DNA from 4 places in the Robertmurraya sp. genome. Region 4 is predicted to be linked to each of the others. Evidence: riboswitches for the same ligand, from Rfam matches in the RefSeq annotation. Region 4 holds a riboswitch; each other region holds the start of a gene.

Region 1 (8,159 bases), on a different contig from region 4:
TCGGGGTTTAGTCTGAGGATGGAGGAGAGTGCTTCTTCTCCATTGACCGCTTGGCCAATCACTTCCATATCTTCTTCTAAATCTAGAAGGGAGCCTAGTGCACTTAATAACATTTTTTGATCTTCTGCAATGAATAACCGAATCATACAATTGCTCCTCTTGGTTCTGCTTTTTTAATAATAGGGACGGTAATTTTCAACATGGCTCCATGTTGGTTATTAAGCTCGAGCCCACCATCGATCAGAGTAAGCCTTTCTTCCATGCCTCTCAAACCATTTCCAAAGAGTTTGTTTTTCTCTACCCCCATCCCATCGTCGTGAATGATAATGTCCATTTTTTCAGTGGATTGAGAGATGGAAATGGAACAATGGGTTGCCTTGCTGTGCTTAACGACGTTGGTTGCCGCCTCTCGAATGCACATGCTCACAATGTTTTGTGTAACAGGCGGGATGAGAGAAAAGTCAGATGATCCATTATACTCGAAGGTAATTTCTGCAGCACGCAAAATTTGTTGCACTTGTAATACTTCCTCTGCAATGGTAGTAGTTCTCATATCGGATACAAGCTCCCGCACTTGCTTTAGAGCCGTCCGTGAAGTGACTTCCATTTCTCTAGCTTCCTTTCGAGCACGATCGGTATCTACTGCGACTAGTCTTTGGACAAGCTGACTTTTTAGAGTCAATAAAGATAAGGTATGCCCAAGCGTGTCATGAAGATCTCGAGCAATTCGTACCCTCTCTTCTCGCTTCACTAATTCTTCGATATGCTGATTTGCTTTTGCAAGCTTCTGTTCAAGCTCCATTCTTCGATTCATGGAGCGAATGCCAAACGGTGAAATGAACATAATGACGAGAAACGGAACAAAATAAAGGATGTCTTTCGTAAAATGTATGTTTCCCATTACAAAGTGATAAACAAAAGGAGCTAAAAGGACAGCAATTAGACTAATAAAAGCTCGTTTAAATTTCACTTTTTCTCGGTAATACCCAATAAAGTTAGCAGGGAAGAATCCTAGAAAGATATGATTAAGATCATAAAAGCAACTAAAAATGAAAATAATCGACATTTGAACAGTTAGCCAATATGTGAATGCCGTTTTTCCAGTTGTAAAATAGAGCTGCCGATACGTTATTAAAAAAAGGAGTACCAATCCGAAACCAATGATTTGCTTTGTCCCAGTTTCAGCTAGTAAATAGTTAATCGGAAAAAGAACATAAACCAAAAAGATGTAGGGAAAAAAGCCAAATTGCTTTGGAAATATCCCGATCGACTTTTTCATATTTCATCACACCGCTTCTTGTTTACTTCGAATATACTTCGATAGTAACATGAACAAAGCAAGATAGGTGACTAATATCAGAAAATTTTTCCAATTGGGCATCTCGTCTTGGACAATCTCCCATGCACCACTCCCAAAATGAAAAGCAGGTAATGACTTTCCTATTGTTTGCATCATCTCTGGCATGATTTCCAGTGGCATCCACATTCCGCCTGTAACTGCAAGAACCATGTATAACACATTGCTAATACCAGCGGCTGTTTCTACTTTTTTCATTAAACCAATTAATGTTCCAATAGCAAGGAAAGGTAATGAACCGAATAAAATCCATAATCCGCTAGCGATCCATTCCAATGCAGAAAGCGATACTCCATTAATGATGGCACCTGAGGCAAAAATAACCGTAATGGAAAGCACATGAATGAAGGTTTGACCAACCATTTGTGCCGCAAAATATACACTTTCTGATAGAGGCGTCATGCGAATATACTTTGACCAACCTTCTGCTCGTTCTTGAACCATGCGGATTCCAAGAGTCATAATGCTAGAACCCATCACGCTAAATACAGTCATGGACATTAAATAATGAGCGTCCCATGCCGAAGGGTCTTCTGGGTTCGTATTGACTACATTTGTAAAGATATAATAAAAGATAATCGGCATAACTAAAGACCAAAAGAGAAAATACTTATTTCTCAGTATTCGTTTTATCTCCATTTTGCATTGTAACAAGAATATATTCATTCTATATAACCTCCTTATTTGTACTTGTTAGCTGTTCAAAAGCATCTTCCAATTTTCCCCGTTCAATTTGTATGTCATGAGCGCCAAGTTTTTCTTGAAAAAGAATCGCTAATACTTTGTCTGCGTTCGTCGATTGAACATAAACTCGACCATTGGTTCGGTTAATATGCTTGATCTCTGGGAATTGATACAATTTTTCGAATGACGCGTCAGGTTCTAAGATGAATGAAACGGTTTGGTTTGTTATTTTTGATTTAATCTCCGACGGTGTCCCATCAGCGACAATCCTTCCATCTTTAAATAGAAGAATCCGCTCTGCTGCATCATCCGCCTCCTGCAAATAGTGAGTAGAGAAAAGAATGGTCTTTCCTTGTTTGGCTAGAGAATTAATGGTTTGCCAAAACCGGTTTCTTGATGAGATATCCATGCCTACAGTCGGTTCGTCAAAAATGATGAGATCGGGATTTCCGGCAAGTGCAAGGGCAAAGCTAACTCGACGTTTTTGACCGCCTGATAATTTTTCTGCCTGTGTTTTTAGATCTTGCTCTGTTAGACCGGTTATTTCAATAAGTTCATCAAGTGAAAGGGGATTAGGATAATAGCTTCGTATAAGTGTGAGTATTTCGTGAACCTTTAAGCCAGGCATCATACTAACTTCCTGCATCATCACGCCAATTTTCTCACGTACGTTCTTTGCTTTTGGGGAAAGTCCAAAGATTTGGATGTTGCCTGCTGAGGGCTTAAGTAAACCTAAAATCATGGATATCGTAGTTGTTTTTCCTGCAGCATTCGGTCCTAAGATGGCCACTATTTCTCCTTTATTAATCGAAAAGTTGATATGGTTAACAGCCGTCTTTTGCTGGAAAGATTTTGATACATTAGTTAAGCGAATGACCTCGTTCATATTTGAACACCTCCTGATTTGATACTTTCATTGTATAATCATGGAAAAGGTGATTTTAGTAAGGGATGTCATGAAAATCACATGACAAATGTCATTTTTACAAAGGCTCTTGAGATCATATAGGGAATCATCATAAAATGGAGGGTATAGCATTTCGCAGATAAAGGTGATGACATGATACACAACTATTCAGGTGAAACGATCAGTTACAATATAAACTACAAAAAACGCAAGTCTATTGGAATTTCCGTTGATGTTTATGGAAATATTGAAGTCCAGGCTCCTAAAGGAACACCCAATGAGTATGTGCTTTTATTTATCGAAGAAAAATGGGACTGGATTCAAGAGAAGTCTAAGGAAATGAAGGCGCGAGCGCTTGGACCGCAGGAAAAGGTTTATGACCATGGCGAAAGTTTTCTTTATTTAGGAAACACCTACCCCATCCAAATCTTTCACGACGCAAATCTTACGCAGAATCATGTGAAGTTTGAAGAAAATAAACTGTTTATCTATGTAAAAGAGTTAGAGGAAGAAAAAATTAGACAGGCACTAAAGCGCTTCTACTATCAGCAATGTAAGACATTGGTAGAGAAGAGTATTAAGTCTTATCAAAGCAACTTTAAAATAAAGCCAAAGGTGGTCCGTATTAATGACAGCAATCGTACGTGGGGAACTTGTGATTCCAATCAGCAGTTAACTTTTAACTGGAAGCTTGCGATGGCACCCCAAAGGGTAATTGATTATGTGGTTGTGCACGAAATGTGCCATATGTTGCATTTAAATCATGATCGTTCTTTTTGGAGACTTGTTGGGAAAATTATGCCGGATTACAAGGAACAAGAAAATTGGCTAGCTTTTTCTAGTTGGAAAATGACAGTATAGTAAGGCGAGAGTCCTCATTTATGAAGGCTCTTTTTTTATGTCACCAATTGGTTGATTTTACAATTTGCAATCATATATCTATCCATCAATATTGCGAGTATAATAGTACTAAAGTAGTAATTATTCCAATTACGAAAAGGCAAATCTACTGAAAGGTAGAGACGCAAAACCGTGGGTCTAAGGTGAAAGCTAAGATTGCCAGGTTATCGAATACAGCCAGAGATGGCTTTCACGAAGTGCTAACATGCTACGTGAAATTGGAGGAAGATCAAATGAATAGAGAAGAGATGTTTGATAAAAGGTTACTTATTCGTGATATATTGAATACCCTATGGGTTATTATTGGACTGTATTTGTTAGGGACAGGTATACACTTTTTTCTTACTACTTATGATAAGTGGTTATTTTTTTTAGAAGTGATTTTATTTCCATTATTTAAATTTATCGCTGTCATGGCATGTGCAGAGCTGTTTATGAGTAAATTCCGGAAACACACGGAGTACTATATCATGATTGTAATTACTCTTTTTATTAGCATCATAATTATTAGTATTTACGATAAAGTAATTTTGATGGTTTTACTCATTACTCCTGTTCTGGTCTCATTGTTTTTCTATAATAAAAGAATCATTCGCTTTTCAGTGTTTATATCGATCCTCACTTTTTTATTCATTTATTTTTTTTATGAACCGGTACATGCTTCTATGGATACAGCAGATTTGATTATTATTATCTTAATTTTATTAGGGATTTCACTACTTATATACAGCCTCATGAAACATAGTGATCAAGTGATGAAAGAATTGTTAAAAACAACAAAAGAAAAAAATGATCTATTCTCTAAAAACATTCAAATGGAAAGGCTTTCCCGGTTAGATCCTGTTACGGAGTTATATAATCACAGGTCTTTTCATGAACAGTTGGATTCGATTGTTGGTTTACGTTCATCAGAGGAGTTAAACGTTCATGTAGCCGTCCTTGACATTGATAATTTCAAACAAATCAATGATACGTTCGGCCATAGAGCTGGAGACAGTGTCATTATAGAAGTCGCAAGGCAAATTAAATTTTTCTCTGTTGGCGATGACTTTCCTTCTAGGTACGGAGGAGAGGAATTTGGAATTATCACAATGGGAACGTCGGAAGAGGATTTTATTATAAGGGTGGAAAACATCCGGGAAAGTATTGCAAACACTAGTTTCCCTGAGCTCAAAGGGCGACACGTAACAATCAGTATTGGTGTACAAAAACTGTTGCCTGGAATGAACAAGGAAGATCTCTTTAAAGGGGCAGATACAGCACTTTATACAGCAAAGAGAACAGGGAAAAATAAAACGGTAGTTAATTAGGGCAGAATCAGGGAATGAAGAGTGACAATGGGGGCTAACCATTGTCACCTTTTTACGTTTGAATTACCTTCCAATTATCATTGACTGTAGCTTTTACTGTTCCATACTTGGAAAAATAATTAGCAAGCAGTTCAGTCATGTCGATTTGAATTTCTTTTATGACTTTCTTTCCCTTATACATAGAATAGTTCCCACCACCGGTAGCGCGGTAATTATTCATGACCACGTGATACTTTTGCTTCCGATCCAAAGTTTCACCATTCTTCATTAGAGAAACAATTCGTTCACCAACTGGTTTTCCAACATCAATTGTGTATTGAATTCCTTCCCACATATCGTAATTATAATGTTGAGGCTTAGGGTCGATGAATTGGGGATTTACTGCTATTTCTCCATTTTCGTTTACGATAAAATAAGTAGCGCTTTTTTCTAATCCATCCTTAATATCTTGTCCCGTTAGCTCTAATACCGTCAACGTATTTGGATAGATATAATTTGAAACAATATCCCTCATCGTTACGTTCGTTGGAAGGCCAATGGCATGATTGCTGAACAGAGCGGTGTTGGATATATCAACGTTACTTGCTTCCATTTGTACCTGGTTGATAAATTCTATAAAAGGGTGTTCTTTTATACGCGCAAGGAAAGGATCTTTTATGATCATATCGCCTTGAATACGTCCGATGGGTTGATCGAGCCAATTTTGCGTTTTCTCTTCGTAAGGTAGAATCAATCGTAATATTTCCTCATCTTCTTTCCACTCCTTAACCGGAACAAGAGAGGCTTTTTTAGAAAGACACTTCCATTTATGATCACGATCCAAAGTAAACTCTATATCAACCTGCCCCATACAAACTCCACTGTTTCCAGGTTGAACAATCGTAACACCGTTTAGCTCATCGGCCAATAAGCGGTGCTGATGTCCCGTTAATAACACATCAATGCCTTCTACTTCTTGGCATAGTTGATAGGCTTGGTTTTCACCTGTGACCGCTTCGGTTGGTTCTCCAGTTTTGAGGTTTCTTTCAAAGCCACCATGATAGGAAACAACGAAAAGATCAGGTTGTTCGTTTTCTTTGATATGAGGAATCCACTTTTTAGCACTTTCCACAGCATCCTCAAATTCTAATCCATCTATATGTTCTGCTTTCTCCCAGTTTGGGATATAAGGTGTTGTTAAACCTAAAATGGCCACCTTTATGCCTTCTGGAAGTATTTTAATGGTGTAGGGTTTGCCAAAGAAAGGTTCTTTTGTTTGATTGTTAAGTATATTGGCAGATAAAATGGGAAATTGAGCTTCAGAGACGCTTTGTTTTAATGTGGATAGGCCATAGTTGAACTCATGGTTTCCAATGATAGCTGCATCATAATGTAGTTTGTTAAAAGTTAGAATAACGGGATTAGGTAAATGACTTTGCTTTTTTACATAGTGATAGGTTAATGGTGTACCTTGAATACTATCACCATTATCAATTAGAAGGAGGTTCTCTTCCGTTCTACGGAGGTGTCGGATATAGGTAGCGATTTTGGCTAAACCAATGGATTCGTATGTATTGGTTCCATATAAAATAGGGAAGATCTGTCCGTGGGTATCACTAGTTTCTACTATTGTTAGTTTCGCGTAATTATGCTGATTCATGACACTCGCCCCTTTCCCTACATGGTGTCATTATACAGAAAAAGGTGCATGACCACAAAGGGCCAGCACCAATTATATTATTTCCATTCTGTATGGAAAATTCCATCCCGATCATTTCGCTCATACGTATGTGCTCCAAAATAATCACGTTGGGCTTGTAAGAGATTCGCATGTGACCGACCGGTACGATAGCTATCGTAGTAGGTGAGGGAAGCACTTAAACAAGGGAAGGAGATCCCTAATTGAATTCCCTCACATACGATATTTCTTAATCCTTGTTGGTATTTCTTCAGCTTTTCAGCAAAGAAAGGAGCAACAAGCAAGTTAGCAAGATGTGGATTCTCTTTATAAGCTTGGCTAATGACATTCAGGAACTCTGCTCGAATGATGCAGCCACCACGGAAAATTAGCGCAATATCTTCTAATGGAAGATTCCAATCATAAAGCTCTGAAGTCGCTTTATATTGGTTGAAGCCTTGAGCATATGCACAAATCTTCCCCATATATAAAGCTTGTCGGACGTATTCAATATATATTTCTTTGTTCCGTTTCGAGTGCAGGGTGGATGGTCCTTCTAACATTTCTTCTGCGGCCACTCGTTCTTCTTTTAAAGAAGAGACATAACGAGCAAACAATGATTCGGTAATGATGGATGTAGCTATTCCATTGTCAATTGCTTGAATACTCGTCCATTTACCTGTTCCTTTTTGACCGACCTTATCTAGAATCACATCAATAAGTGGGAGTCCAGTTAAATCGTCTCTTTTTCTTAAAATCTCAGTTGTGATTTCTATTAAGTAACTCTTCAATTCCCCTTGATTCCAAGTTTCAAAGATATCAGCAATTTCATCAACAGATAAAAGCAAGGTATCTCTTAAAAACGAATAAGCTTCGGTAATGAGTTGCATATCGGCATACTCAATTCCGTTATGGACCATTTTAACAAAATGACCAGAACCTTTTGGTCCAATATATACACAGCAAGGTGTCCCGTCTACCTGTGCAGCAATCTTTGTTAGAATAGGAGCGACCTTATCGTACACTTCCTGGTCTCCACCTGGCATGATGGAGGGGCCAGTTAAAGCCCCAACTTCTCCACCAGAAATTCCAATTCCTAGGTACCCAATACCTCTTGCTTTTAGGTCCTGATATCTGCGTTCGGTATCTTCGTAGTGGGAGTTTCCACCATCCATGATGACATCGCCTTCCTCAAGATAAGGAAGCAAGGCTTGAATCACAGAATCAATCGGAGCACCTGCTGTGACCATAAGAAAGATTTTTCTAGGTGTTTCTAACGATTGAACAAAATTCTCAATATCATAGAAAGGGTGGATAGACTGACCATCTAGTTTTTGAACAAGC
Region 2 (8,159 bases), on a different contig from region 4:
TCCATGTTGCCCACTTTATCAATAGAGTTGTAAACAATCTTGTTGATGCCCTCATTCGCAACTAAAACCGATGTTCCTTCAACGATAGGTCCATCATTTAATGAATAATACGTATGAGCTACGCCCACTTCGTTATCCGTTGCTGTGAATTCTACTAACGTATCTTGATTGACCCATTCAGCTGGAGCATTCACTGTTGTGACTGGTGCCTCTTCATCAATAATTAACTTAGCTAATACGGTTTCGGATGGCTTAGATTCTCCAAAAGAGTTACTGTAAGATGTTACATAATATAAATGGTTAGCGTACGTTAGATTATTAATGGTGTAAGATAGATTATTAATTTTCTCAGCAACTAATACAGGCTCACCATTAATCACTTCGTAAATATTGTATCCATTAGCATAAGTAACAAAATCCCAAGTGATTCTTGCACTCGTATCACTTAGAAGTTGTAAATTAGCGGTTGGAACACCCATTACAGGATAAACAACTGTTTCCTCAATTGTATTTGAAGGTACAGATTCCCCAAAGCGAGTACTAAAGGCGGTTACCTCATATGAATGAACACCTTCTGATAAGTTATATACCTTATGGTTTAGTGCGGTTCCTTTGTAAACCAGTTCTTTTTCTGAACCCGTTACTTTGTACACGCGGTATTCATTTGCCCAAGTAACAGCTGGCCAAGATAACGTAAAATTATTTACATTTTCCACCCTGTTGCTAACCATTGGAGCTTGTACAACGGGCCAAGTAAGGGTAAAAGCAAGATTACTTCCTTCTGGTGACTCTTCAAAACGACTGCTATAGGAGTGCACGACGTATTCATAGTCACCTTCTGGCATATTCGCAAATGTAATGGTTCTTGCTGTAAGTGTATTTAGTAATACTAATTCTCCATCAACTTTTTGATAGACTTTGTAATTTGTTGCATACGTTGAAGCATCCCAGCTTAACTTAATATCGTTCCCGTTCAAAATTGACTTTGTAAGATTGGCTGGGGCTTGCATTACTGGATGTACCATTGTGAACATAAGCTCACTTCCCTCTGGTGACTCCCCGAAGCGATTGCTATAGGAATGCACGACATATTCATAGTCACCTTCTGGCATATTCGTAAATGCAATGGTTCTCGTTGTTGCTGGTAGTGTAGTTAGTAATTCTAATTCTCCATCAACTTTTTGATAAACTTTGTAATTTGCTGCATACGTTGACGTATCCCAACTTAACTTAATATCATTCCCATTCAAAATTGACTTTGTAAGATTGGCTGGGGCTTGCATTACTGGATGTACCATTTTGAACACAAGCTTACTTCCCTCTGGTGACTCTCCGAAACGAGTGCTATAGGAATGCACCACGTATTCATAGTCACCTTCTGGCATATTCGCTAATGTAATGGTTCTCGTTGTTGCTGGTAGTGTAGTTAGTAATTCCAATTCTCCATCAACTTTTTGATAGACTTTGTAATTTGTTGCATAGGTTGACGCATCCCAACTTAACTTAATATCGTTCCCATTCAAAATTGACTTTGTAAGATTGGCTGGGGCTTGCATTACTGGATGTACCATTTTGAACTCAAGCTTGTTGCCCTCTAGTGACTCCCCGAAGCGGTTGCTGTAGGAATGCAAGACATATTCATAGTCACCTTCTGGCATATTCGTAAATGCAATGGTTCTCGTTGTTGCTGGTAGTGTAGTTAGTAATTCTAATTCTCCATCAACTTTTTGATAGACTTTGTAATTTGTTGCATACGTTGACGCATCCCAACTTAACTTAATATCGTTCCCATTTAAAATTGACTTTGTAAGATTGGCTGGGGCTTGCATTACTGGATGTACCATTGTGAACTCAATCTTACTTCCCTCTGCAGACTCACCAAACCGGTCACTATATGAATGAATTTCGTATAGATATTTACTTTCTGGCATGTTCGAAATTGTCGTTGTTGTACCAGTAACTTTACGAACAAACTGCTTTTCTCCATCTATCACTTGGTAAATTTGGTATGCTGTTGCATACTGAACAGCGTCCCACTTAAGAATGATATCATTTCCACTTGTGATCGTGTAACTAGCATTTTCAGGCTTAGCCATGTCAGGATGCACTAAAGTTCCTTCAAGTACAGCACCTTCTGGAGACTCTCCAAATAAGGTAGAGTTTGCCTTAATAATGTAATGGAATTCACCTTCTGCTACATTGGTTAACATTGTACTTGTCCCTGTAAGGGTACGTAATAAAATTTCTTCTCCATCAACCAACTGATAGATTTTATAGTTATTTGCGTACTGAACAGTATTCCATTTGAGTGTAATGTCATTTCCATTGCTAATGGTATAGCTTGGATTTCCAGGAGTCGCTAGTGTTTGTCCACTTAAGGTGAACTTGATAGCAGTTCCTACTTTTGATTCACCGAAACGAGCGGAATATGAATAGACCTCATATTGATATTCACCTGGTGTCATATTTGTGTAGTTCATGCTTGTTCCAGTGATAGTATTCTTTAATGTTTTCTGTCCATTAATCACTTGATAAATCTTATAGTTAGTTGCGTAGTCTGCCGCATCCCACTTTAGTGTGTATGAAGCTACTCCAGTGATGGTATAACTTCCGTTAGCAGGCGCCTTCATCTCTGGATGTACCAATGGTAACTCTACAACTGCACCCACAGGTGATTCACCAAATCGACTGCTATACGCATAGATTTCATAACTATAATCTCCTGCGGTAAGATTAGTTAAAGTTGTAGCTAAAGAAGAAACAGTTGCTTTTAAAACCTTCTTCCCATCTACTACCTGATAGATTTTGTAACTATTGGCAAAATCAACTGAATCCCATTGTAGGTATAAATCATTGCCATTTTTAATCTCATATCTTGCATTTCCTGGTGTTTCTAACACTACTTGATCTAATACAAAGGAAACAACAGCACTTTCCCCTGATTCACCAAATCGAGTGCTATTGGTGTGAACTTCATACTTGTAATTTCCTGCTGGCATATTAGTATAGGTAACCGTTGTTCCTGTTACCGTGCTCTTTAATACTTTTTGGTCTCCAACTACTTGATAGACCTTATAATTTGTAGCATTTTCAGCTGCTTTCCAGCTTAATACGATATCATTACCATTTAGAATTTTATACGCAAGTTCAGTAGGTGCGTTTACCTTTACTGTCTCGATGGTAAAAGTAACTTGTGTTCCCTTTTCAGACTCTCCAAATCGGTCACTAGTTGAATGAACCTCATACACGTATTCTCCACCAGGTAGCATAGTAGCTGAAAAAGAAGTTCCAGTTACTGTTCCCTTTAATACTTTCTCACCACCCACAATCTGATACACTTTATACCCTGTTGCATATGGTTCGGCGGTCCAACTAACAACTACATCATTTGTGTTTTGGATTTTCGCATTTACATTTTCAGGGGGAGCCATCTCGATAGATTGAACGGAGAAAGTAACCTCGCTACCTTCTACAGAACTTCCAAAACGTGAGCTATTTGAATACACCTGATAGACGTAGTCTCCTGCAGGTAAATTCTTAAGTGTAACATTTGTGCTCGTAACTGTTTCTACCAATTCTAACTGTCCGTTTTTCACTGAATATATACTATAACTATTGGCAAACTCTGCTGCCTGCCACTTTAAAGTAACATCGGTTACATTTGAAATCGTAAAAGATAGATTTGTTGGAGCTTTCATTTCTGGCTTTATCACTTCAACACTTATTGGGGATGAAGTCACTGATTCCCCGTAAAGTGGGTGGGATGAAGAAATCATGTAAGAGTAAGTACCTTCATCTACATTAGAAAAACTATACATTCTTGTATTAGTTGAGACAACAAGTGACTTTTCACCGTTATCTAATACCTTATATATGTTGTATGACTCTGCATATTGGGAAGCTTCCCATTGTAATACAACATCATTTCCATTTTGAATCGTTGCCGCAAAGGTTGCCGGCGTTTGCATCTCAGGATAACTAATTTCTGTGCTTACCGGCGCTGATGGACCAGACTCCCCTTGGCTAGATAAAGTAGAAACTACGTATCTATAAGAGCCTTCTGGCAAATCTTTTAGATCATACGAAGTGCCCGTTGTTGTTCCAAGCACCGTAAGCTGTCCTTCTTTAATTTCATAAACTTGATACCCACTTGCTCCAAATACGGCACTCCAAGTTAGCTTTCCATCGTCTGGAGTAACTGACTGATAAGCTAGATTACTAGGAGGAAGCATGGATCCGGTATTTGCAGAAGCTCTTATACTACCGATTGGGACAATCAATTGATAGATAAGCATAAAAACGACGAGCAAAACCGGAATATTAAACATTCTTTTCAACATAAATTTACCCTACCTTTCATGTTAAAAAAGGCAAATAAAAAAGAACCCCATAAGAAAGGTTCATAGAATTTAGACAATCTATGACTTCTTGTGGTAACTGGCTGCCATTCGCATTTCTGCGGGTAAGGCCCTCTTAGTTTTGCGTCTCACAGTTTCCCGTGATTTGCCCTTTTCACTTCATTAAGTACACTCATTTTTAAAACCCATCTATTACTATTGTTTCACCTCCAAGCATTTGCGTTATAAATCTATTATCGGCAGTTTACGGGATTTATTTAGGATTAACTACCTAAATTTAGTTCGATTATACCATTTTATTTTTATAACGAGATAGGTATTTACACATGATTATTTGATACTTTTCGTCTTTCGGATTTAATTCTTAGGGAATCTCTTAAGATCCACATACCTACAACAGTATAAAATTCCCCACATAAAAACCCCCATTACTGGGGGCTATACACAACTATTGCTTTTTCATATAATCAAGCACGTCCAAGTCAATTTTCCCACGCTCTAACTCACGCGCTTCAAAGTTCTCGGTATGTATATAACGAGTCAGTGCCTTATGAATACTTTCCTCATCAACATACAATTCTAAATATCTGTGACGTCTTAAACAAGCGATCAATTCTTCCTTCACATGCCCTTCAATCGTAGCAATCCGCTCTTGCTTAGGAGGAGCAAAGTATAGCTGCTGTAAACCAAACACACGAATCAGTTCTTTAATCGGCTCCGGATGGTCATCGACACGAAGATCAATAAATCGGTCATTGTAGCCACCATAACCGCCCGCTTCCTTCACTACTAATAGGGCAGCTGATTGCTGACCACGACTATCTCCACCAGCCTCTTGCCCTGCGTTCAATCCAGCGAGTAAGCGCTCGGCTAATGTTCCACTTGTCTCTTGAAACGTTTTTGACATAGTTTGTACGGTCTGCTCGTCGACTAAAATGTTTCCCTGTGCGGCAAAATGCTCTCCGGTGACTCCGCCTGCCCAGTCATAGCATTTTTCACCGGTAAAAGTAGCGGCATTTCCGTTCGCATCGATGACTCCAACCTGGCGGAGATCCTTGTCCTCATCCCGTGAGGTAATGATTTTGATGACCTCTTCCGCTGACTTTCCTTCTGAAAACAGCTGTAATGCCTCCGGACCATAAGCCGTATTCGCGTAAGACTGTGTCGCAACTGCACCTACTCCAGCCTTCGCGAACGGAACCACGGCGCCAACTCCAAGAAACTTCGATTGCACCGCAATACCCCATTCTTTTTCCTTTGGGTCATAGCCTACGATTGAAAAAGTCATGTTTTTGCCTCCCCCAGTTTTAATTAAAGGTCAGTAGCACATGACGCAAGCCTTTGTTGCGCTAGCACCAGCTTGCAGAATGTACTACTGTCCTGATTTACCCTAAGAACACCCCACCATATACAAGCGCACCGGCAATCACATACGCCGGGTGGACCTTCAGCCTCTCCATCAGCACAAAGCTAATCACACCGATCCCGATCGTCTGCCAAATCCCCGCTCCTTCGAATGAGGAGAAAAAGAAATCATACGTCATGACTCCTAATAGGACGGCAATGACCGGTCGCACCAACACGGTAAGTCGCTTCACCTTTGGAGATTCCTTGAATTTCATCAACAAACCGAGTAAAGTGACCATTAATATTAACGAAGGTGCCACAGTAGCAAATACCGCAACCACTGCTCCGAAAATCCCACCCACTTCATAACCAATATAACCGGCCATTTTGGTCGCGATAGGCCCTGGCAGTGCATTCCCTAACGCGAGCACCTCACTAAATTCATTCACTGACAGCCAACCGTACCGATCAACCACTTCATTCTCAACAAGTGGAATCGACGCCGGTCCCCCACCATAACCGAGAATTCCCGGAATAAAAAACGCCAAAAATAGTTGCCAATAAATCATGCGGACGTCTTCTCCTTTTCCTTTGAATTCCCTTGATCTTTTTTCAATAATGCACTAAGTAATAAAGCGAAAATAATGATTGCAGGATGCACGTTTAAAAATTGAAGTAACACAAGGCTAGCTACAACAAAAAGAAGAGTCCAACCCCAACCGAGACTAGAGCTCGATGATTTTTTTACAAAATCCCAAGTTAATGTTGCGAGCATCACCGCAACGACCGGCACTACCGCCATCGACATACCTCGCACCCATGGTTCGTCTTTGTAGGTATTTAGTACATTTAGCAAGATAATCATGAAAAAAATACTCGGTAAAATCGATGCAAAAAGTGCGTTCAATAATCCTAATATCCCGCCCACACGATAGCCTATATAACCAGCCATCTTCGTATTAATGGGTCCTGGCAAGGCATTGGCGAGTGCCAAAATATCCCCAAATTCATCCGAATCCATCCATTTAAATGTATCGACAACTTCCTTTTTCACAAGAGGAATTGATGATGGCCCCCCACCGTAGCCCAGTATTCCTGAGCGGAAGAAGGCAATAAATAACTGTCTGTGCTTCATAACATTCCTCCTATATTATAAAAATTCAGATAGTTTTATCATACCAAATTTATGTGTTTTCGTTAACCGTTTATTTCGGAATTCGAGATATTCACAAAATCGAAACAATTCACTTAAACTTGTCGAATCTTGTCCGATAAATAAGAGGTATGTACAACCAAGAGGAGGACAGCAACATGCTAAAAAGAATATTCTTATTGTTCCTAGTCGTGAACGTTTTAAGCGCTTGTTCACTTGGAGCACAGCAAACAAAGTCAGAAAAAGAATACAAAATTGGAATTCTTTTATCAGATAGTGGTCTCGGAGATGAGTCCTTTAACGATTCTGCGTTCCGCGGCCTAGAGCGTGCACGCGACGAGTTTGGAATTTTATTTGACTATAAAGAAGCTCCAGATGGGGACTTCGAAGAAAAACTAACGGAACTTGTCGAGGAAGAATATGACCTGATTATCGGTCTTGGTTTCTCTGTAAAGGAAGCGTTAGAAAAAGTAGCAAAGGAACATACAAATCAGCAATTTATGATTATAGATGAGGTTTCCGAGCTTGAAAACGTCGTATCCCTCACTTTTAAAGAATATGAAGGAAGCTTCCTAGTAGGAATGGTCGCTGCGATGAAGAGCACCACTGGGAAAATTGGATTTATCGGCGGCTTTGATGTGCCTGTCGTGAATCATTTTAAAGCAGGCTACATACAAGGAGCAAAATACGTCAATCCGAATGTAGAAGTACTGGTTGAATATGCGAATTCCTTTGGAGACGCGACACTTGGCGGAACGATTGCCGAAAAACAAATCTCTGCTGGTGCTGACTTCATCTACCCTGCCGCTGGATTCACTGGCTTCGGAGCACTTCAGACGGCTCAAACGCTTGGTAAATTGGCAGCAGGTGTGGATTCTGACCAATTTTTCGTAGCAGAAAAAGCTGTTACCACTTCTATGCTAAAAAATATTGACGTTGCCGTATACGACATCGCCAAAGAACTGAAGGAAACCGGAAAAATTGGTTCTTCCACGTATGTGCTTGGTCTTGCTGAAAATGGTGTTGGCTTAGCGGACATCCGTGTCGTAGAACTATCTGAAGCAGAAAACAGTCAGCTTGAGGAAGCAAAAGAAAAAATCATTTCGGGCGACATCACCGTCGAAACGGAATAAGGAGGGAATGACATGAAACTTAGATCTCGCTTACTCATCATCGCTATCATTCCACTTTTATTATCAACATTGATTATTGGATTTATGATTTCTCAGTTAGTAAGCATGCAAAGCTCGGCTAAGGATGATGTTCAAGTTTTAATCTTAGTAGAAGATATACAAGGCGAA
Region 3 (8,159 bases), on a different contig from region 4:
GGACAAAACTGATGAATCTGTCCACGGAGGGTGACAGACACCACCCGTGGACAAAAAAGGCAAAAGTGTCCACGAAGGGTGTCAGACACCACAAAGTGTAGTAGTATATAACGGTATATTATTTGTTCAGGTGCGTGATACATAAATGGGCTTTTCTCTTGATATGAAAACAATTTTTGTTATTTTGGTTACGGGTCATGTTTTTACTGTGTTTTTAATTAGTGCTTATTGGCGGGACCATCGAACAGATAAGACGGTTACTACTTTTTTCTTGGCCAAATGTGTTCAGGCCCTTGCTTGGACATTATTAACCTTACGGGGTGGCATTTCGGATGTGTTCACCATCTCAGTTGCCAACACTTTATTGTTTTTAGGGACTTCGTTTGAAATGATGGCGATTCTAAGACTGTTGAACGTGTATACAAAACGGATAAAAATAGCGTATTTGATTATGACCTTCATAAACATATTTGCTTTTCATTTAGCTATTCTATTTTTTAACTTAGAGAGCAACCGAATTGCCGTTGCTTCATTTGGCACCGCTATGCTTATGATTCTACCTGTCTATCATTTAGTATATAAGCGAGAATCCTCACAATTAAGAAGGATATTAGGTTTGTTTTACTTGTTTTTAACTTTGGCCTTGTGTGGTAGAGGGATCGTTACCCTAATGTCCGCTTATACATGGAGCTTTTTTACGCCAGGATTTTTTCAAACTCTTTCTTTCATAGGTCTTTATCTTGTGATGCTTATTGGAAACACTGGATTTATCCTCATATTAAAAGAACAAGCAGATCAAGAGCTTATTCGATTAGCCAGTTATGATGACTTAACAGGAGCGTTGAATCGAAGAGTATTTTTCTCAGAAGCAAACAAGTGTTTAATGGCATGTTCTAAGAATAAGAAACCCATATCTCTTATTTTGTTTGATATTGATTATTTTAAAAAGATTAATGATAAATATGGACATGATGTTGGTGATCATGTGCTGCGTGAATTGAGCAAGAAGATTCGGGAGTATATCAGCAAAGGGCATTATTTTAGCCGTTTTGGTGGCGACGAATTTGCGATTCTTCTACCAGAAACAGATGAGGAACAATCCATGAAGTTAGCATCAGAAATTTGTAAAGGGATAGAGAAGGAGATTTTGACGGAATGGGAGCTTTCATACACGATTAGTATGGGTATACTAACCATTATCCCTAACATAGAGACAGAACTAGAAACGATGTATGTTGCCTGTGACAAAGCTCTCTATGAAGCAAAAAGAAATGGAAGAAATGGCGTTAGTCGAGGCTTTTTATCTACAGAAGGGTTTGAAGATGATAGGCTAAGTCAAATCAATTAATCAAAATATAGAAAAAGGGGATGTTTGTCCACCCCACGCGGACAAAAAGGGTAAAAGTGTCCACGAAGGGTGACAGACACCACCCGTGGACAAAAAAGGTAAAAGTGTCCACGAAGGGTGACAGACACCCATTTTTATTTTAGGGTTTCTTTTGCGGCGCGTTCCCCTGATTCAATGGCACCCTCCATGTAAAGGCGCCATTCATTAGCTGTTTCAGTCCCCGCCCAATGAATAGGTCCAACCGGATCTGTTAAAGCAGCCCCATATTCAGAGATCACTCCGGTCGCAAAATGGGCTGCATATCCTCCTCTTGCCCAAGAATCCTCTGCCCAATCCTTCTCATAAACACTGATAGGCTCAAGTGCCTTGCTTCCGAATAAATGGACAATACAAGCTATAATCTCTTTCCTACGTGCTTCTTTTGTCAATCGACCCAAACTTCTTGCATATTTTCCCCCGATCAATGCGGTTAGAACTCCATGAGGCTGGCCTGGTGTGGTGCTATCCATCGTAGCTCGAATCGGTCCGCAATCGTAGTAAGAGCTGCCAGATAATCCATCTTCTCTCCAAAAGGGGGTGTTATATATGATGACTGATTTTATGATCGATCCTTGACCAACCCGCTGACAAAGCTGTTCGCGAAGTGCAGGCAGTGGGGGATTGTATTGTATTTTTGCGCTAAAAGCAGGAGGGATGGCAACGATGACTTTTTTGCTAGTCCAACACTCGGAATCAGTGTGGACGGTTGCACCACTGTCTCTCCACTCAATTTTTCTTACAGGCTTGTTTAAGTAAATATGATCCTGCATAATTTTAGCCATTCGTAGTGGTAAGGTTTGAGCCCCATTCGTTATCCACATATCTTCAGCAGTCAAAATCTGATCCATTCCGCCGGCAGATTGGATGAACCAAAGGATGTCTAAGAAGGAAAATTCGCTAAGCTCAAGGGAGGAAAGCTCTTCACAGAAAATACGGAAGAATGCTTTTCCGTATTTTGAGAACATTTGTCTTTCAATCCAGCTGTCCATAGTTAGCGCATCATACTCTCTCATTAAAGATGAATGTAATAATCCTTCTTTCTGAATAAGCTTCGTTAATTGATGGATCTTCTTTCGAGTTAGAAATAAATCTAGCATTCCTTGTGGTGAAACAGGTGGGGAAGTTTTTGAACTAAGCATGCGCTTGTTATGTAAATCATATATGGTTTTTCCCTGTTTGTATGAAGGGATGGTCTTTATATTGAAAAATTTCAATAAGGACTGTATACGAGGCTGGAATGGAGAAATCCACTGGGCACCAAGGTCAATCGTAGAATCTTGATAGGTATTCGTTAAAATTCTTCCCCCTATACGGTTTTGAGCTTCTAGGATAGCAAAGCTTTTTCCATGCTTCCTTAACTCCCATCCAGCAGCAAGACCAGATAGGCCAGCTCCAACAATTACTACGTCTACATGATTTAGCACGATGAGTGCCTCCCGTAAAAGATTTAGCTGCTGAAAATAAAAGATTTAGGCATCGTGAAAGTATTTTCCCTCTGTTCCTAAAGAAACATGTACATTTTAATGAATATGTGGTCAAATGAAATGTACTTTACATATTGGCTTAATAAAAAGAATACGTTCGGTAAAATTAGTATTGTAAAGAATTTTTGAAAAGAGGCTGTATGATGGATTTTACAGATTTCACCTTAAGTGAAGAAATATTGAGTACTTTAGCGAGCTTACAATATCAACAACCAACTGAAGTTCAAAGGAAGGTCATTCCGCTTGTGATAGAGGAGCGCGATGTGGTCGTAAAGTCACGTACAGGAAGTGGAAAAACAGCATCCTTTGCCATTCCGATTTGTGAAATGATCGATTGGGCAGAAAATAAACCACAAGCTCTCGTGCTTACCCCTACTCGAGAGTTAGCTGTACAGATAAAAGAAGATTTTATAAATATCGGCCGGTTAAAACGAATCAATGCAGTAGAAGTATACGGAAAGCAATCCTTTATGTATCAAAAAACGAAACTTAAGCAAAAAACTCATGTGGTTGTAGGGACACCAGGTCGACTGCTTGATCATATTCAAAAAGGGACCCTTGTGTTAGATCGTGTCCGATACCTAGTGATTGACGAAGCGGATGAAATGCTAAACATGGGCTTTATCGAACAAGTGGAGGCAATTATTGAAGAAATGCCAAAAAATCGAGTAACCATGCTCTTTTCAGCCACTCTTCCTGATACCATAAAAAAGCTAGCTCAAAACTATTTACACTCTCCTGTGGAGGTTGAGATTGAATCTTCAAGTACTTCAGAAGGATTAATTGAGCATTCATTATTTTGGGTGGAGGAAGATGAAAAACTTCAATTATTGCAAAATGTAACGATTATTGAAAACCCGGATAGCTGTATCATTTTTTGCCGGACAAAAGACCGTGTCGATATGGTCGTCGATCATCTAACGAAGCTTGGATATGATTGCGATAAAATACATGGTGGAATGATACAGGAAGATCGTCTAGATGTGATGAGTGAATTTAAACGGGGAGAGTTCCGCTATCTAATCGCAACCGATGTGGCAGCACGAGGAATTGATATCGAAAATATTTCACTCGTGGTGAACTTTGATATCCCATATGAAAAAGAGAGCTATGTGCATCGTACTGGAAGAACCGGGCGGGCGGGCTTGAAAGGAAAGGCTACTACTTTTGTGACAGATAGAGAAAAACGATTGTTAGAAGAGATAGAACAATTAATTGGTTTTTCTATTCCACAGAAGGTGAAACCTGCTTCGGGACAGTTGGAGAGATCACGACCTGCCTTTGAAAAGAAGATTAGTTCGGAACCGGAGATTAAGCAACTAAAAAGTGAAGAACTCAATAAGGATATCACCAAACTCTATTTTAATGGCGGCAAGAAAAAGAAGCTGCGCGCTGTTGATTTTGTAGGAACCATTTCAAAAATTGATGGTGTAACTGCAGAGGATATCGGAATTATCACGATTCTTGACACGGTCTCTTATGTAGAAATCCTAAATGGAAAAGGGTCACTTGTGTTGTCTGAAATGAAACATACAACGGTAAAAGGGAAACAATTAAAGGTTCATGTGGCAAGAAGATAAGAAGCACTTCCTAGAGGTGCTTTTTTTAATTGGGAAAAATGAACAAAATTCATTGACAGATTATTACTCTTACTTTAATATTATCATTATCAATAATGATAATAAAAAAACAAGGGGGATTTACGATGATAAGCAATGCAACGATCTCGAGCATGATTGCAGTTATTATATTTTCTATTCTTCTATTTGTTACTGCCATTCTTTTTACAAAAAAACAAGTAGGAATTTCTCTCAAGCCGTTAATAATAGGTAGCATCGGGTTTGTTATTATTACTCAAGTATTAGAGAAACTTCTTCATGTTGTCGTCATAACCAGTTTTCCAAACTATGTGGAACATCCATGGTTATTTGGATTATATGGCGGTTTTGCTGCAGGGATTTTTGAGGAAGTAGGACGCTATATTCTTTTTATTTGGCTATTAAAAAAATATCAGGATTACAAGGGTGGTCTATCCTTTGGGGTTGGCTGGGGTGGCATTGAAGCAGTAGTAATTGCTCTTTCAACGGTAGTGCCATTTCTTATCTTTGCAACCATGATCAATACAGGTACATTTGATTCATCTATCGGAGCTAGTCTTCCAAGTGATCAGGCAGCAACCATTAAAGAAACATTATTAAATCAGGGAGTTTCTCACTACTTATGGGCAATACCAGAACGCTTCTTTGCCCTCTTTATGCAAATCGCTTTCAGCTTACTTGTATTAGTTGCTGTTATCAAAAAGAAATTCCAATACGTATTGCTCGCTATAGTCGCTCATGCGGCGATTGATTTTCCTTTAGCTTTCTATCAAACTGGATACATTAAAAGCTTATGGATCATTGAGTTGTACATTGCCTTAATCGGAGTTCTATCTTTCTTTATAATAAAAAGATTAAGAAAATTATTGATTGGGTAAAAATACCTGAGGCAAAAGTCTGTTTTAATAAAGTATAATTAAAGAAAAACTGTAAAAGGCAAACTTTTCCGAAAGGGAAGGACGCAAAGCCGTGAGCCTAATCGCTTGTCATGCGAATGGTCGTCAGGTTGCCAGGTCTCATTTTGTGAGCCTCGGCTGGCAGAATGGGGGAACATGAAGTGAAAAAGCTCGTTGTATCAATGATTATTGTTTTGCTTTTTTCAATTGGAGGCTTTGGATCAAAAATGAGTGCATCAACAGTAGATCGCTCCACATGGCTTTGGAATCCGTGGGAAATTGTGAGTAATGAAACAGGAACCTTAAGCTTTCTTGAACAAAAGCAAATCAACAAAGTCTATGTACAATTCGATCGTGATATCCCTATGAATGTATACCGTAGCTTTATTACGAAGGCATCGGTAAAAGGGATAAAAGTATATGCTCTAGATGGAGCGCCGGGTTGGGTGGCACCAAAAGGCTACAGAAACCAAGATGCTCTTATGAATTGGTTAAAAACCTATCAAGCAGGGTCAACCGCTTCTCAAAAATTTACGGGGATTCATTTAGATGTAGAGCCCTACTTATATAGCGGTTGGAATACGAATAGAGCAGCTACTGTAAAAAGTTATCAAGAACTGATAACAAAAGCGAATACTTCAGCTGCAGGATTAAAACTACCACTTGAAGCGGACCTGCCATTCTGGTTTGATGAAGTTTCTTATAATAATACGTATGGTAAAGGAAATCTAGCGGAGTGGGTCATTACAAAAACGAATAGTGTAACGATTATGGCCTACCGTGATACAGCTCCTGCCATCATTGAAATCGTAAAAAATGAAGTTGCCTTTGCTGGGAAACATAATAAGACATTAGTAATCGGTGTAGAAACAGGTGCAACAGACGAAGGAGATATGATTTCTTTTTTTGAAGAAGGAGAAGCCTACATGAACGAGCAACTTGCTACTGTTGCCTCTCATTATGGAACAACTCTTGGATACAATGGAGTTGCTATCCACCATGTGGGAAGCTGGAAAACAATGAAACCATAAAGAACGCAAAAGCACTCAAAAGAGTGCTTTTTTGTTCATATTCAGTCCTTTTTCTTGTCTAAAAAACATCATATACTTTGTTTAAAGATTGGAAACAGGGAGGGCGCTGTTTATGAACCTGAAACATTTACAATATTTTCGTGTGCTAGCCAAAACGCAGCATTATACAAAAGCAGCAGCTCAGCTATATATCACACAACCAAGTCTTAGTCAGGCAATAGGCGAGCTTGAAAAAGAATTAAGTATAAAGTTATTTGAAAAGGTTGGTAGAAATATCAAGCTGTCAAAGTACGGCCAATATTTTTTAACCTATGTGGAAAACGGATTAGAGGAGCTTGAAAAGGGTGAAAGGAATCTTCAAAAGCTCACCAATGCCAATACGGGTATCATTGACTTAGCATTCATTTTTTCCTTAGGCGCTGATTTTGTCCCATCAATTATTCAGTCCTTTATGGAAGCAAATGAGGGCGGACAAGTGACGTTTTCGTGTATACAAGGAACAACACAGAATATCATCCAAGGCTTAAAGGAAGAAAATTATGACCTAGCTTTTTGTACGTATGCGGAACATGAACCAGAGATTGATTTTATTCCATTAATGAAGAGAGATATTGTAGTAATCACCCATAAAGATCATCCATTAGCATCAAAAGATTCCGTGGAATTAAAGGATATTGCTGAGGAAAAATTCGTTTGTTTTAACAAGAAAAGTCTATTTCGTCCCGTAATCGATCAATTGTTCTCAGATGCGGGGATCACTCCATATATTTCTTGTGAAGTCGCAGAGGATACGGCATTAGTAGGCTTAGTGGCAGCAAAACAAGGAGTGGGTATCCTACCACGATCCTCTACCTTAGACCTGTTTGATATTAAAGTACTACCTTTTCAGGAGCCGCTCCCAGAACAAATTATCTACATGGCGAGTGTAAAGAATCGTTACCTATCACCTGTAGTGGAGAAGTTTAAAAGTTTTATTGAAAGAAATTCACTTAACTAAAGAGTCTTTTCTTGTCATTTTTCATAGGGGGCGCCTATAGATCTCACCAAAAAACCGATTGGTATTTATGGATTGTCTGTTTTAAAATAGTCGTATAAACAAGTTTGTGAAATAATGAGCAAAAGGAAGAAGGAATCTATGATGAAAAAAGTACTTATGTTAAACGGTGTGAATCTTAATATGTTTGGAAAACGTAATCCGAAGGTGTATGGAACTATAACCCTAGATGAAATTAATGAAAACATGAAAAAGTTAGCAGAAGAGTTAGATCTAGAACTTGAAACATTCCAAACGAACTGTGAAGGAGAAATGGTAGATCGCATTCATCAAGCCTATCGTGATAAGGTCGATGCAGTGATTATTAATGCTGGTGCATGGACTCACTATAGCTACGGAATTCGCGATGCTTTAGATATTTTAGAAGTACCGTTTATTGAGATTCATATGTCTAATATCCATGCAAGAGATGAATTTAGACATCGTTCTGTATTCGCAGATATTGCTAAAGGTCAGATTAGCGGTTTTGGATGTGACAGCTATTTATTAGGGCTAAGAGCAGCAAAAACTCTTATTGATGAAAAGCAATTGCAAGAAGCTTAAAACAAAAAGCTAGCAGGCCCATGACCTGCTAGCTTTGTTATTTCAGATACGAACGTAAATGTTGTAATTTGGCTTTTCCAAAGTGCCCCTCTAAGGTTGATAAAGCACTTTCCACTACAAATTGCCTCTTATTATTAGGTTGCAAAAGCTCCTCTAGAATGAAATC
Region 4 (8,159 bases):
GAATGAGTTCATTAAAGATCACTTCTGTTTCAGGTTTCGGTGAAAAAAATTCAAGTTCAATCTTATCTTCTTTTTTGAGAGATTGATCTAATTCATTTCCTGTACAAGCGGCTAACAAGAGAATGATAAGAATGGGACTGATAGATAGAAATCGCTTCATATGACCTCCTAGATAATATCTAACTATTACTTTGTTTATCTATTATATCTACTATAAATCTCACTATCTTGCTAATTTGTTTTTCCCTTGGCTGAAGACAGCTCTAACTGTCTTCGTATTTCACGACAAGATTCACTTCATTGGCCCATCTAAATATATCGGACATGTATTATTTATCATTGAGTATATCAAACATTAATAAAACAGATAATAAAAAGAAAAACATTTGAAACAGTGAATTTATCTTCTGTTGTAAATTTAGCCACATAAAAAACTGCCCCCGTCATTGTTAGATACATGTCTAACAATGACGGAGGCAGTTCCAATCTTTGAGACCTACTTTCGCAAAAAAGCTGGCAGCTGTATCTCTTCACACTCATTAGTAGCTAACATTATCTGGACACCAGAAATATGTTTTATCAATTTGCTATCCTCTATTTCCAAGTTTTTTAGATTGGTATTGTAGCCTTGGTCCGTTTATAGCTTCTCTCTGTAGGTATTGAAAGAGGTCATTTTTTACTAGTGGGTAGGAAACATAAAATCCTTGGATTTCATCCGACCCTTTGTCCATAATGAATTGACATTCTTCTTCTGTCTCAATTCCTTCACAAACAACTTTCATATTAAGGTCATGTATTAAATTTATCATTGCTGAGGTGATTGCTGCGTTTTCTTTTGCTTCGGGAACGCCCTTCACATAGGAGCGATCAATTTTAATAATATCCATATTCAATTTTTTTAGATAAGTAATCGAAGAATTTCCTGTTCCAAAATCGTCAATGGACAAAAGAACACCCAAGCTTTTCAAGTTCGTTAGTATATCAAGTATTTTTTGTTCGTCACTAATCAAAATACTTTCTGTTAATTCCAGTTCCAAAGTTCTTGGAGGAAGTTTATAACGTTGTAACATATTATTAATGGCTTGGTCTAGAGTCGATTGATACAATTGTTTAACAGAGACATTAACGGAGACTCGAACATCTGTATTCCCTATTAAATGGAGATGCTTAAGTGTTCGCAGAGATTCATTAAGCACCCATTCACCAATGAGAACAATGTCTCCTGATTCTTCAGCCAAAGGAATAAACTCTTCTGGGTTAATCAAACCCAAATCAGGATGTTTCCACCTTAGCAATGATTCAAAGGTGGACGTTTTTCCTGTTTTCACATCTATTCTCGGTTGATACTCAAGAAAAAAGTCTCCATTAGATAAAGACGACACTATGCTATTTTGAATAAGGAATTTCCGTTCTTCTTGCTCTACCATGGAATCTTCAAAAACTTTGTAATCGTTTTTTTTCCTTGTTTTAACATAGTACATAGCCTTATCGGCTTTGCGAAGTAATTCGTTAATATCTTCTCCGTGAGTAGGAAAAACACTAATTCCCATACTAGCTGTCGTTCGAAATAATTTTTCTTCGAGATAAAATCCGGGTTTAAACGCCTCTATAATTCTTTTAGCTATGTTAATAGTAATATCAAACTCGCTGATATTCGGAATAATCAGGACAAATTCGTCCCCCCCTACTCGGGCAAGTGTATCTTCATTTCTTATACAGCTTAAAATTCGGTTTCCTGCTTCGATGATCATTGCATCACCAAAGTCATGCCCTAAATTGTCATTAATGAATTTTAATCGATCTAAGTCAATATACAAGATCCCCATCATAGATCCATGGTTTTTGGCTTCTTGTATATGACTATGCATAAGTTCTAATAATTTTCTACGGTTTGGTAACCCTGTTAAATAGTCATTATAGGCCAGTTGCTCAATGGTTTTCATATGTTCTTTTTGCTTGGTAACATCTTTTGAGATGCAAAATACACCCGTTACGAATGATTTAACGATGATAGGCATTACAGTGACATCCAGGTCGACCCTACGGCCTTCTTTATGAAATGCTTGGATCTGTATTCGTTGTGGTTTACCTGACAAAACTTGAACAAATAATTGTTCTGCCCCATTTCTAAATTCAGGCGCAATTAAATCAAGGGGGTATTGTTGAATCATTTCTTCCCTTGAATACCCAAATGTTCGAATGGCCATTTCGTTAACAGTGATGATATTTCCTTCAAGATCTAGTGAGAACACACTATCTAAGTTGTTATCAAACAGAGATTTATAGCGATTTTCAGTTAGTTCTAGTTTATTTTCTTCTACAAGGCGATCTGTAATATCTTGCATCGTTCCAATTGTTTGAATGGGTCGTCCATTATCATCGAGAAGGCATTGAGAGATGGAATGTAGTGTTCTTATACTTCCATCATCTAATATTATGCGGTAGATATTCGTAACGTTTTCCCCTGTAATTTCCTTTTCTCTACTATTTATTAAAGTATCTCGATCCTCAGAATGAACTTTGGACAATAAATACTCAAACGTAGGATTGATATTTGGAGACAACCCAAAGAGTTTGTAAGTCTGGGGGCTCCAAGTTAACTTATTGTTCACATTGTCAAATTCCCAATAGAGAATGCCTGCTATCTTTTGGGCCTGTGATAATACTTTTTCACTTTTTTCCAACTCATTCTGGATTTGACGCTTTTCTGTGACGTTAACGACACTTCCCACAACTACTTTCTTCCCATTAAAGGCTTGTAAAGAAGGATAAAGGTCTAAGTAGAGTTCTATACCATCCTTTCTTTTAGCTTTCACTTGATAATGGCTACTTACCTTTTTACCATCAAGCCTATCTTTGACATTCATAGACACTTTTTCGTGGTATTCTTCAGACAACAAATCATACGAGGTTATTGGTTTTTCATAGATTTCTTTTCGTGTATAACCGAATAATTCAGCAAAAGCAGGACTGACGTAAAGGAAAGCATTATCTTTATAGATAAAAGCAGCTATGGTCGAATTTTCAAGTGTTAGTTTATACTTTTCGATTTCCACTTGGTAACCAAAATACTTTAACTGTTGTTTCTTCACATACTCTAAAAAGATATATAACGGAATTATAGACATAACCATCAAAATAAGTTGAAATATCCAAGAAGGGATATTTAGAGCCAGGGATAAGTTGTGAATGATTATATGGTCAAGAAAGATGGTTAGAAACATCATCAGAAAGTATATAAATAAGACTGGGTATGTATAATTAGTGGACCATTGCATGACTACACCTTCTAGATTAATTTCAATTAATGAAAAGCTTTATATTCTATATTTGTAATAAGTCGTTTTTCTTATTATTGTTCTCATAGGTTTTTTATATGAATAACTATGAATAAAGTTATATTTTATCCTAAGTTGGTAAAAAAAACCACAACCATTTTCCCACCTATCCAGTATTAAATTTAGTAAAAGTTCTCGAAAAGTTTAAGATTTAGGAATTTAGTAAAAAAGCTCACCAAAAAGATTGGTGAACTTTAATAGAACGGATCAGACGCCCCGTAAAATTATTCCAACCCTTTTCGGAAACCCGGCCGTCATTGCTAAACTAAACTAAAGCTTTAGACCCGTAGCTTTGCGTCCTTATTTTTCAATAAGTTTGCCATTATCGATGGTTATTTACTATGTATATCGTCTTACATTTGAGTTATTTAAGTGGGAAATTCAGTTAAATTCTAATAATGTCTATAGCTGATTAAACATAACAAGTGATCGTTCTCCGACATATTTTAAATTAAAATTGTCGTTAGTTCATCACTCTGCAACAATACAGAGACGTGTCTGAAAGGTCGAGACGATGATGGTCAAGCATTTCTTTAAAAGCGTTCATACGACCAAACCAATAATCTTCTCCATTTTTCATATACTGTTTTCTTGCTGATTCGTATTCGTCTTTGGCCCATTGTATTAATTCTTGTGATTTCATGTTGATTCCTCCACTAGATCTATATGCCTATACAATATCAGTTAATGAAAGCGCATACAAGGACTAAAGTCACATTTTTACAGATTCTCTAAATCTAGCACTTTACTTAGAAAGATTGCTCTTCCTGTGTTCTCGTTCGATGTGACATTCACTTCTTTTACTTCTTTGTTTATTGTTTATTGTTTATCAAATGGCTGTTTTCGTATAGGCGTTCAACTATGTGGTTAGACATCTATGAAGAGTTCAGCGAACTATCAAAGTCAGAGAAAATGGCACTGTTTAATGCGATGAAAGAAGATTTATTTCCAGATGAAACAGACAAAATTACCGAACTATTGAAATCCATTAGGGAATCACGTTTTTCCTCTGGTATGGGGATTGTGGGAAATCTTTCAATGATATGACAAACACACCTTTTTCAGGTTCTCGGTACCCTGAAAAATGGGTGAAGTATATTGAAATGATGGTAGAAGGTTATACCCTACCTAAAATCGCTGAACGCCTTAAAATACACATTTCTACTTCGTTTTATTGGAGACATAAAATCTTGAACGTATTAGGTAGTCTCGGATTTGAACAGCTTTGAGAGTGACGAAACCTTCTTAAAAGAGTCTATGAAAGGTAAACGAAAAATAACACATAGAGAACCGAAAGAGCGTGGTGGCAAAGACCAAAAGAGAGGCATTTCCAATCTTAAAATCGCAGTGGTTGTAGCCCAAGACCGTAATGGTAATGTAGTAGCTCGAAAAGCTGGTCGTGGGCGTGTACGAGCAGAAGAAATAGATACCGTAATTGGGGAATATATAGACCCCTCTGCTTTGCTATGCACAGATACAGCTACAAATTATAAGAAGTTCGCTTTAATTAAGGGTTTAAAACACGAAACTGTTAATGTGAGCAAAGAAGGGTATGTCAAAAAGGGCATATACCACGTTCAACACGTCAATAACTTTCATAAACGCTTGGAAGATTGGATGGTTAGGTTTCAAGGAGTAGCAACAAAATACTTGGATAACTACCTATATTGGTTTCGTTGGCTTGAATTGAGTAAACAAATAGCATTTGATGAACGAGTCAAACATATGCTTGTTTCTGCTTGCTAAAAATCAAATCACTTAACAATAGAAATGCTAAAAGGTTAATTATTGGATTCGTATTTGTTGCTTCCTGGGAGTTTCTTGATTTCATTCCAAGATTCTATCGCTTCTTCACGACTTTTTCCTTGATTTTTAGGGTCTGCAAAATAATCACGAATGTATCGGTTATATTCGAATTGAGGTGCAATTTTTTTCTTGTATGAAGGGTCTTTCTTGCGTTCCTCCTCCTCATACCAAGCGTTTACAACATCACGATACGTCTTTCCAACGCTATTTTTAAAGTAGTTTTGAATATAGGTCGAAAAGTGGAATTTCGGGATTACTGTCTTAAAAAAAGCTCTTACATCTTGACTACAACGATGGTTTTCTGTAATGACTGTATCCAGACTTAAATCTGTTTGTGGTTCTATCTTCTTATTTACTCTTGATTTTCTGATAGGCTTTTTTATCTCCCCTGTCAGAAGATATGTTTCTATTCTATCGGAAATCTCTATTTTAGAGCCTGAAGCACTTATTCCATTTTCTCTACAAAATGATTGTAATTCTTCTTTTAACCAATAGTAATCTCTAAAACTTTCTACACTAATATCTTTTGTTAGATTAGATCTCATAAAACACACCCCCATTTATTTCCATTATAGAACAAATGTTCTTGTTTATCAAATTTAATATGATTAAAAACAACAAAGTTTACGAAAACAGCCTATCAAATAAAAGGCTTATCTATTGATGATTTAAAAAGTTTATAATCCAAAGCTCAAAGGAAGGTCAGGAATGGTCATATTCCTTATCTATTACAGGATGTGCCCAAAAAACTATAATTCTCTCTTAAATTTAGACTTATCTATTGAAATTCAAATTTGTTCAAATTCTGTTTAGGGAAAAAATAAAACAAGGCCAGACTCATTCGTTCCTTAAGTCAGCCCTGTTTTTTCATTTATGCAAAATGAAGTTGTTTTCTCCCATCCATCTTCTTACCATATGGCAATTCCTTAAAATGAACATATACTTCATCCCCAATGGAAAATTCCGTATAAAAATCTTGATGGATCACCCACTGCTCACCTTCTACCGTTACCGTGTAGTGAATCTCTTTTCCTTGATATTGTACATTCGTGATGATACCTTTTACACCATCGTCTCTAAATGAGATTTCTAGTTGTTCAGGACGAGCTGGAAAGATGTTTTCCCCTCTTAATTTTGAGGTGACCGCCGTTCCATCCCATTTAATTGAAGGTTGATGAAAAGGATAAAATGCTGTGCCTTCCCATTTTCCTTTTACTAAGTTCGCTTTCCCAACAAAGGCTGCAACAAATGGTGACGTTGGTGAGCTATAAATTTCCGCTGGCGTCCCTACTTGTTCAATATTTCCTTTATTCATGACAACGATTTTATCCGCCATGGCTAGTGCTTCACTTTGGTCATGTGTCACATACACAATCGAAGCCTTTGTAACCTGGTGTAGTAGTTGAATCTCCTTTCGCATCCCCATTCGCAATTCAGCATCTAAACTACTAAGTGGTTCGTCCATTAACAATAAGGCGGGTTTAGGAGCGATCGCTCGTGCTAAGGCCACCCTTTGTTTTTGACCTCCTGAAAGTTCACTTGGCATTCTTTCTCCAAGATGATCCATATCTACCATTTTTAACACTTCGTCTACTCTATGATCGATGCTTGTTTTCAGTTCTTCACTTAAAAATTGATGATGTTTTAAAGGAAAGCGAATATGATCCCTTACATTCATATGGGGCCACAAAGCAAAGGATTGAAACACCATCCCGATATTACGCTTTTCAGGTGGCAAGAAGAAGGTTGAATGAGCGATTACTTTATTATTCATCAACACTTCTCCTGAAGTTGGTGAATCAAAACCAGCTAATAATCGAAGCAATGTGGTTTTCCCACAGCCTGATGGGCCAAGAATCGCAACAAACTCCCCCGCTTTTATATCCAAGTTGATTTGACGCAAGGCTTGAAATGAACCAAAGCTTTTATTTACGTTCTTAATTCGAGTGGTCATGATGCAGCACCCTCCTATCCCATAACTTTTGTAAAACAGCTACCATTATAAAAGCTAACAATATAAATAGAACAATGATACTTGAGAAAGCAGTTGAATAAGTGGAATACCCTGCTTGTTCAAAATTAAAGATTACTAGCCCGATTGTCTCCGATCCACTAGACCATAATAGGGAGGAAACCGTTAGTTCCGTTAGTGAGGTTAAAAAGACGAGTAACGCACCACTGATAACTCCAGGGAAAATCAATGGCATCAAGATTTGCTTCCACTTATAAAATCCATTCGAACCACTCACTCTAGCTGCTTCCTCAATCGAAGGGTCAACCTGCATAAACGCGGTAATGCTTCCCCTGATCTGTAAAATTAAAAAACGTGTCACATAAGCGATTAATAGGATCGTGATGGTTCCATATATTCCGGGATTCCAACCCGGGATGGGTTCCATCCAAGCAAAAATCATCGCTAAGGCTAACACCGTACCAGGTAATGCATAAGGAATTCCAATGATCATCTCTAAACCTTTTGTCATCATAGAGGGCTTTTTTGTCCTAACATAAGCCATTCCCGTACCTATCACCAAACAAACAACCGTCGTGATCATCGCCAAATTGGCACTATTTTTTAAAGAGGTTATAGCCTTTTGATTCTCAAGCAGCACAAATTGATAGTTTTTTAAACTTATATTTTCAGGTGCAAACGGCAAACCATACGCTTTAATCAGAGATGCAGAAAGCATTGAAATAAGCGGTACCATGGTGGTTACTAGCAAAAAGCTCCATAAAAGCAGTTCAATCGTAAGTCGGGGCCCTTTAGTTAACAGTAATCTTGGTTCTTTATCCTCGACCGCTGTTTCCATATTTTTAGACTTCTTTAACAGCAACCACTGAAGATAAGTACCTGTTAAGGCAATGACTCCTAAAATAACAGATAAAGTGGCTGCCCTTTCAAAGGAATTGGGCCCTAGCCCTACGATTTGCTCATAAATATACGTGCTTAGCACTCTGATATTACCTGGTATCCCAAGAAACGCAGGAATGCCAAAATTATCTAAACTGGCAATA

The links. A riboswitch is a leader RNA that binds a small molecule or an ion and turns the genes downstream of it on or off. The one in region 4 is predicted to bind cyclic di-GMP.
Region 1: another riboswitch for cyclic di-GMP. It lies ahead of ACGLXV_RS11565 (GGDEF domain-containing protein); the one in region 4 lies ahead of ACGLXV_RS19155 (sensor domain-containing protein).
Region 2: another riboswitch for cyclic di-GMP. It lies ahead of ACGLXV_RS05740 (OmpL47-type beta-barrel domain-containing protein); the one in region 4 lies ahead of ACGLXV_RS19155 (sensor domain-containing protein).
Region 3: another riboswitch for cyclic di-GMP. It lies ahead of ACGLXV_RS18615 (amidase); the one in region 4 lies ahead of ACGLXV_RS19155 (sensor domain-containing protein).

The regions. Positions count from the first base shown of each region.
Region 1 is NZ_JAKFCQ010000084.1:46,124-54,282, reverse strand. It holds gene ACGLXV_RS11590 (response regulator) at 1-146, opposite strand, end outside; gene ACGLXV_RS11585 (sensor histidine kinase) at 143-1,279, opposite strand; gene ACGLXV_RS11580 (ABC transporter permease) at 1,286-2,023, opposite strand; gene ACGLXV_RS11575 (ABC transporter ATP-binding protein) at 2,025-2,927, opposite strand; gene ACGLXV_RS11570 (M48 family metallopeptidase) at 3,102-3,809, shown strand; cyclic di-GMP riboswitch class I at 3,938-4,020, shown strand; gene ACGLXV_RS11565 (GGDEF domain-containing protein) at 4,082-5,158, shown strand; gene ACGLXV_RS11560 (bifunctional metallophosphatase/5'-nucleotidase) at 5,211-6,797, opposite strand; gene gnd (decarboxylating NADP(+)-dependent phosphogluconate dehydrogenase) at 6,875-8,159, opposite strand, start outside.
Region 2 is NZ_JAKFCQ010000047.1:3,360-11,518, reverse strand. It holds gene ACGLXV_RS05740 (OmpL47-type beta-barrel domain-containing protein) at 1-4,340, opposite strand, end outside; cyclic di-GMP riboswitch class I at 4,430-4,518, opposite strand; gene ACGLXV_RS05735 (DUF1028 domain-containing protein) at 4,807-5,646, opposite strand; gene ACGLXV_RS05730 (chromate transporter) at 5,744-6,274, opposite strand; gene ACGLXV_RS05725 (chromate transporter) at 6,271-6,840, opposite strand; gene ACGLXV_RS05720 (BMP family lipoprotein) at 7,017-7,991, shown strand; gene ACGLXV_RS05715 (methyl-accepting chemotaxis protein) at 8,004-8,159, shown strand, end outside.
Region 3 is NZ_JAKFCQ010000149.1:23,833-31,991, reverse strand. It holds gene ACGLXV_RS18635 (GGDEF domain-containing protein) at 146-1,348, shown strand; gene ACGLXV_RS18630 (flavin monoamine oxidase family protein) at 1,483-2,811, opposite strand; gene ACGLXV_RS18625 (DEAD/DEAH box helicase) at 3,012-4,451, shown strand; gene ACGLXV_RS18620 (YhfC family intramembrane metalloprotease) at 4,577-5,347, shown strand; cyclic di-GMP riboswitch class I at 5,395-5,483, shown strand; gene ACGLXV_RS18615 (amidase) at 5,527-6,396, shown strand; gene ACGLXV_RS18610 (LysR family transcriptional regulator) at 6,509-7,393, shown strand; gene aroQ (type II 3-dehydroquinate dehydratase) at 7,535-7,993, shown strand; gene ACGLXV_RS18600 (TetR/AcrR family transcriptional regulator) at 8,031-8,159, opposite strand, start outside.
Region 4 is NZ_JAKFCQ010000152.1:9,228-17,386, reverse strand. It holds gene ACGLXV_RS19160 (ABC transporter substrate-binding protein) at 1-160, opposite strand, end outside; gene ACGLXV_RS19155 (sensor domain-containing protein) at 588-3,278, opposite strand; cyclic di-GMP riboswitch class I at 3,577-3,669, opposite strand; gene ACGLXV_RS19150 (hypothetical protein) at 3,802-3,981, opposite strand; partial or broken gene ACGLXV_RS19145 (IS1595 family transposase) at 4,200-5,084, shown strand; gene ACGLXV_RS19140 (DUF6434 domain-containing protein) at 5,120-5,689, opposite strand; gene ACGLXV_RS19135 (ABC transporter ATP-binding protein) at 6,016-7,098, opposite strand; gene ACGLXV_RS19130 (ABC transporter permease) at 7,082-8,159, opposite strand, start outside.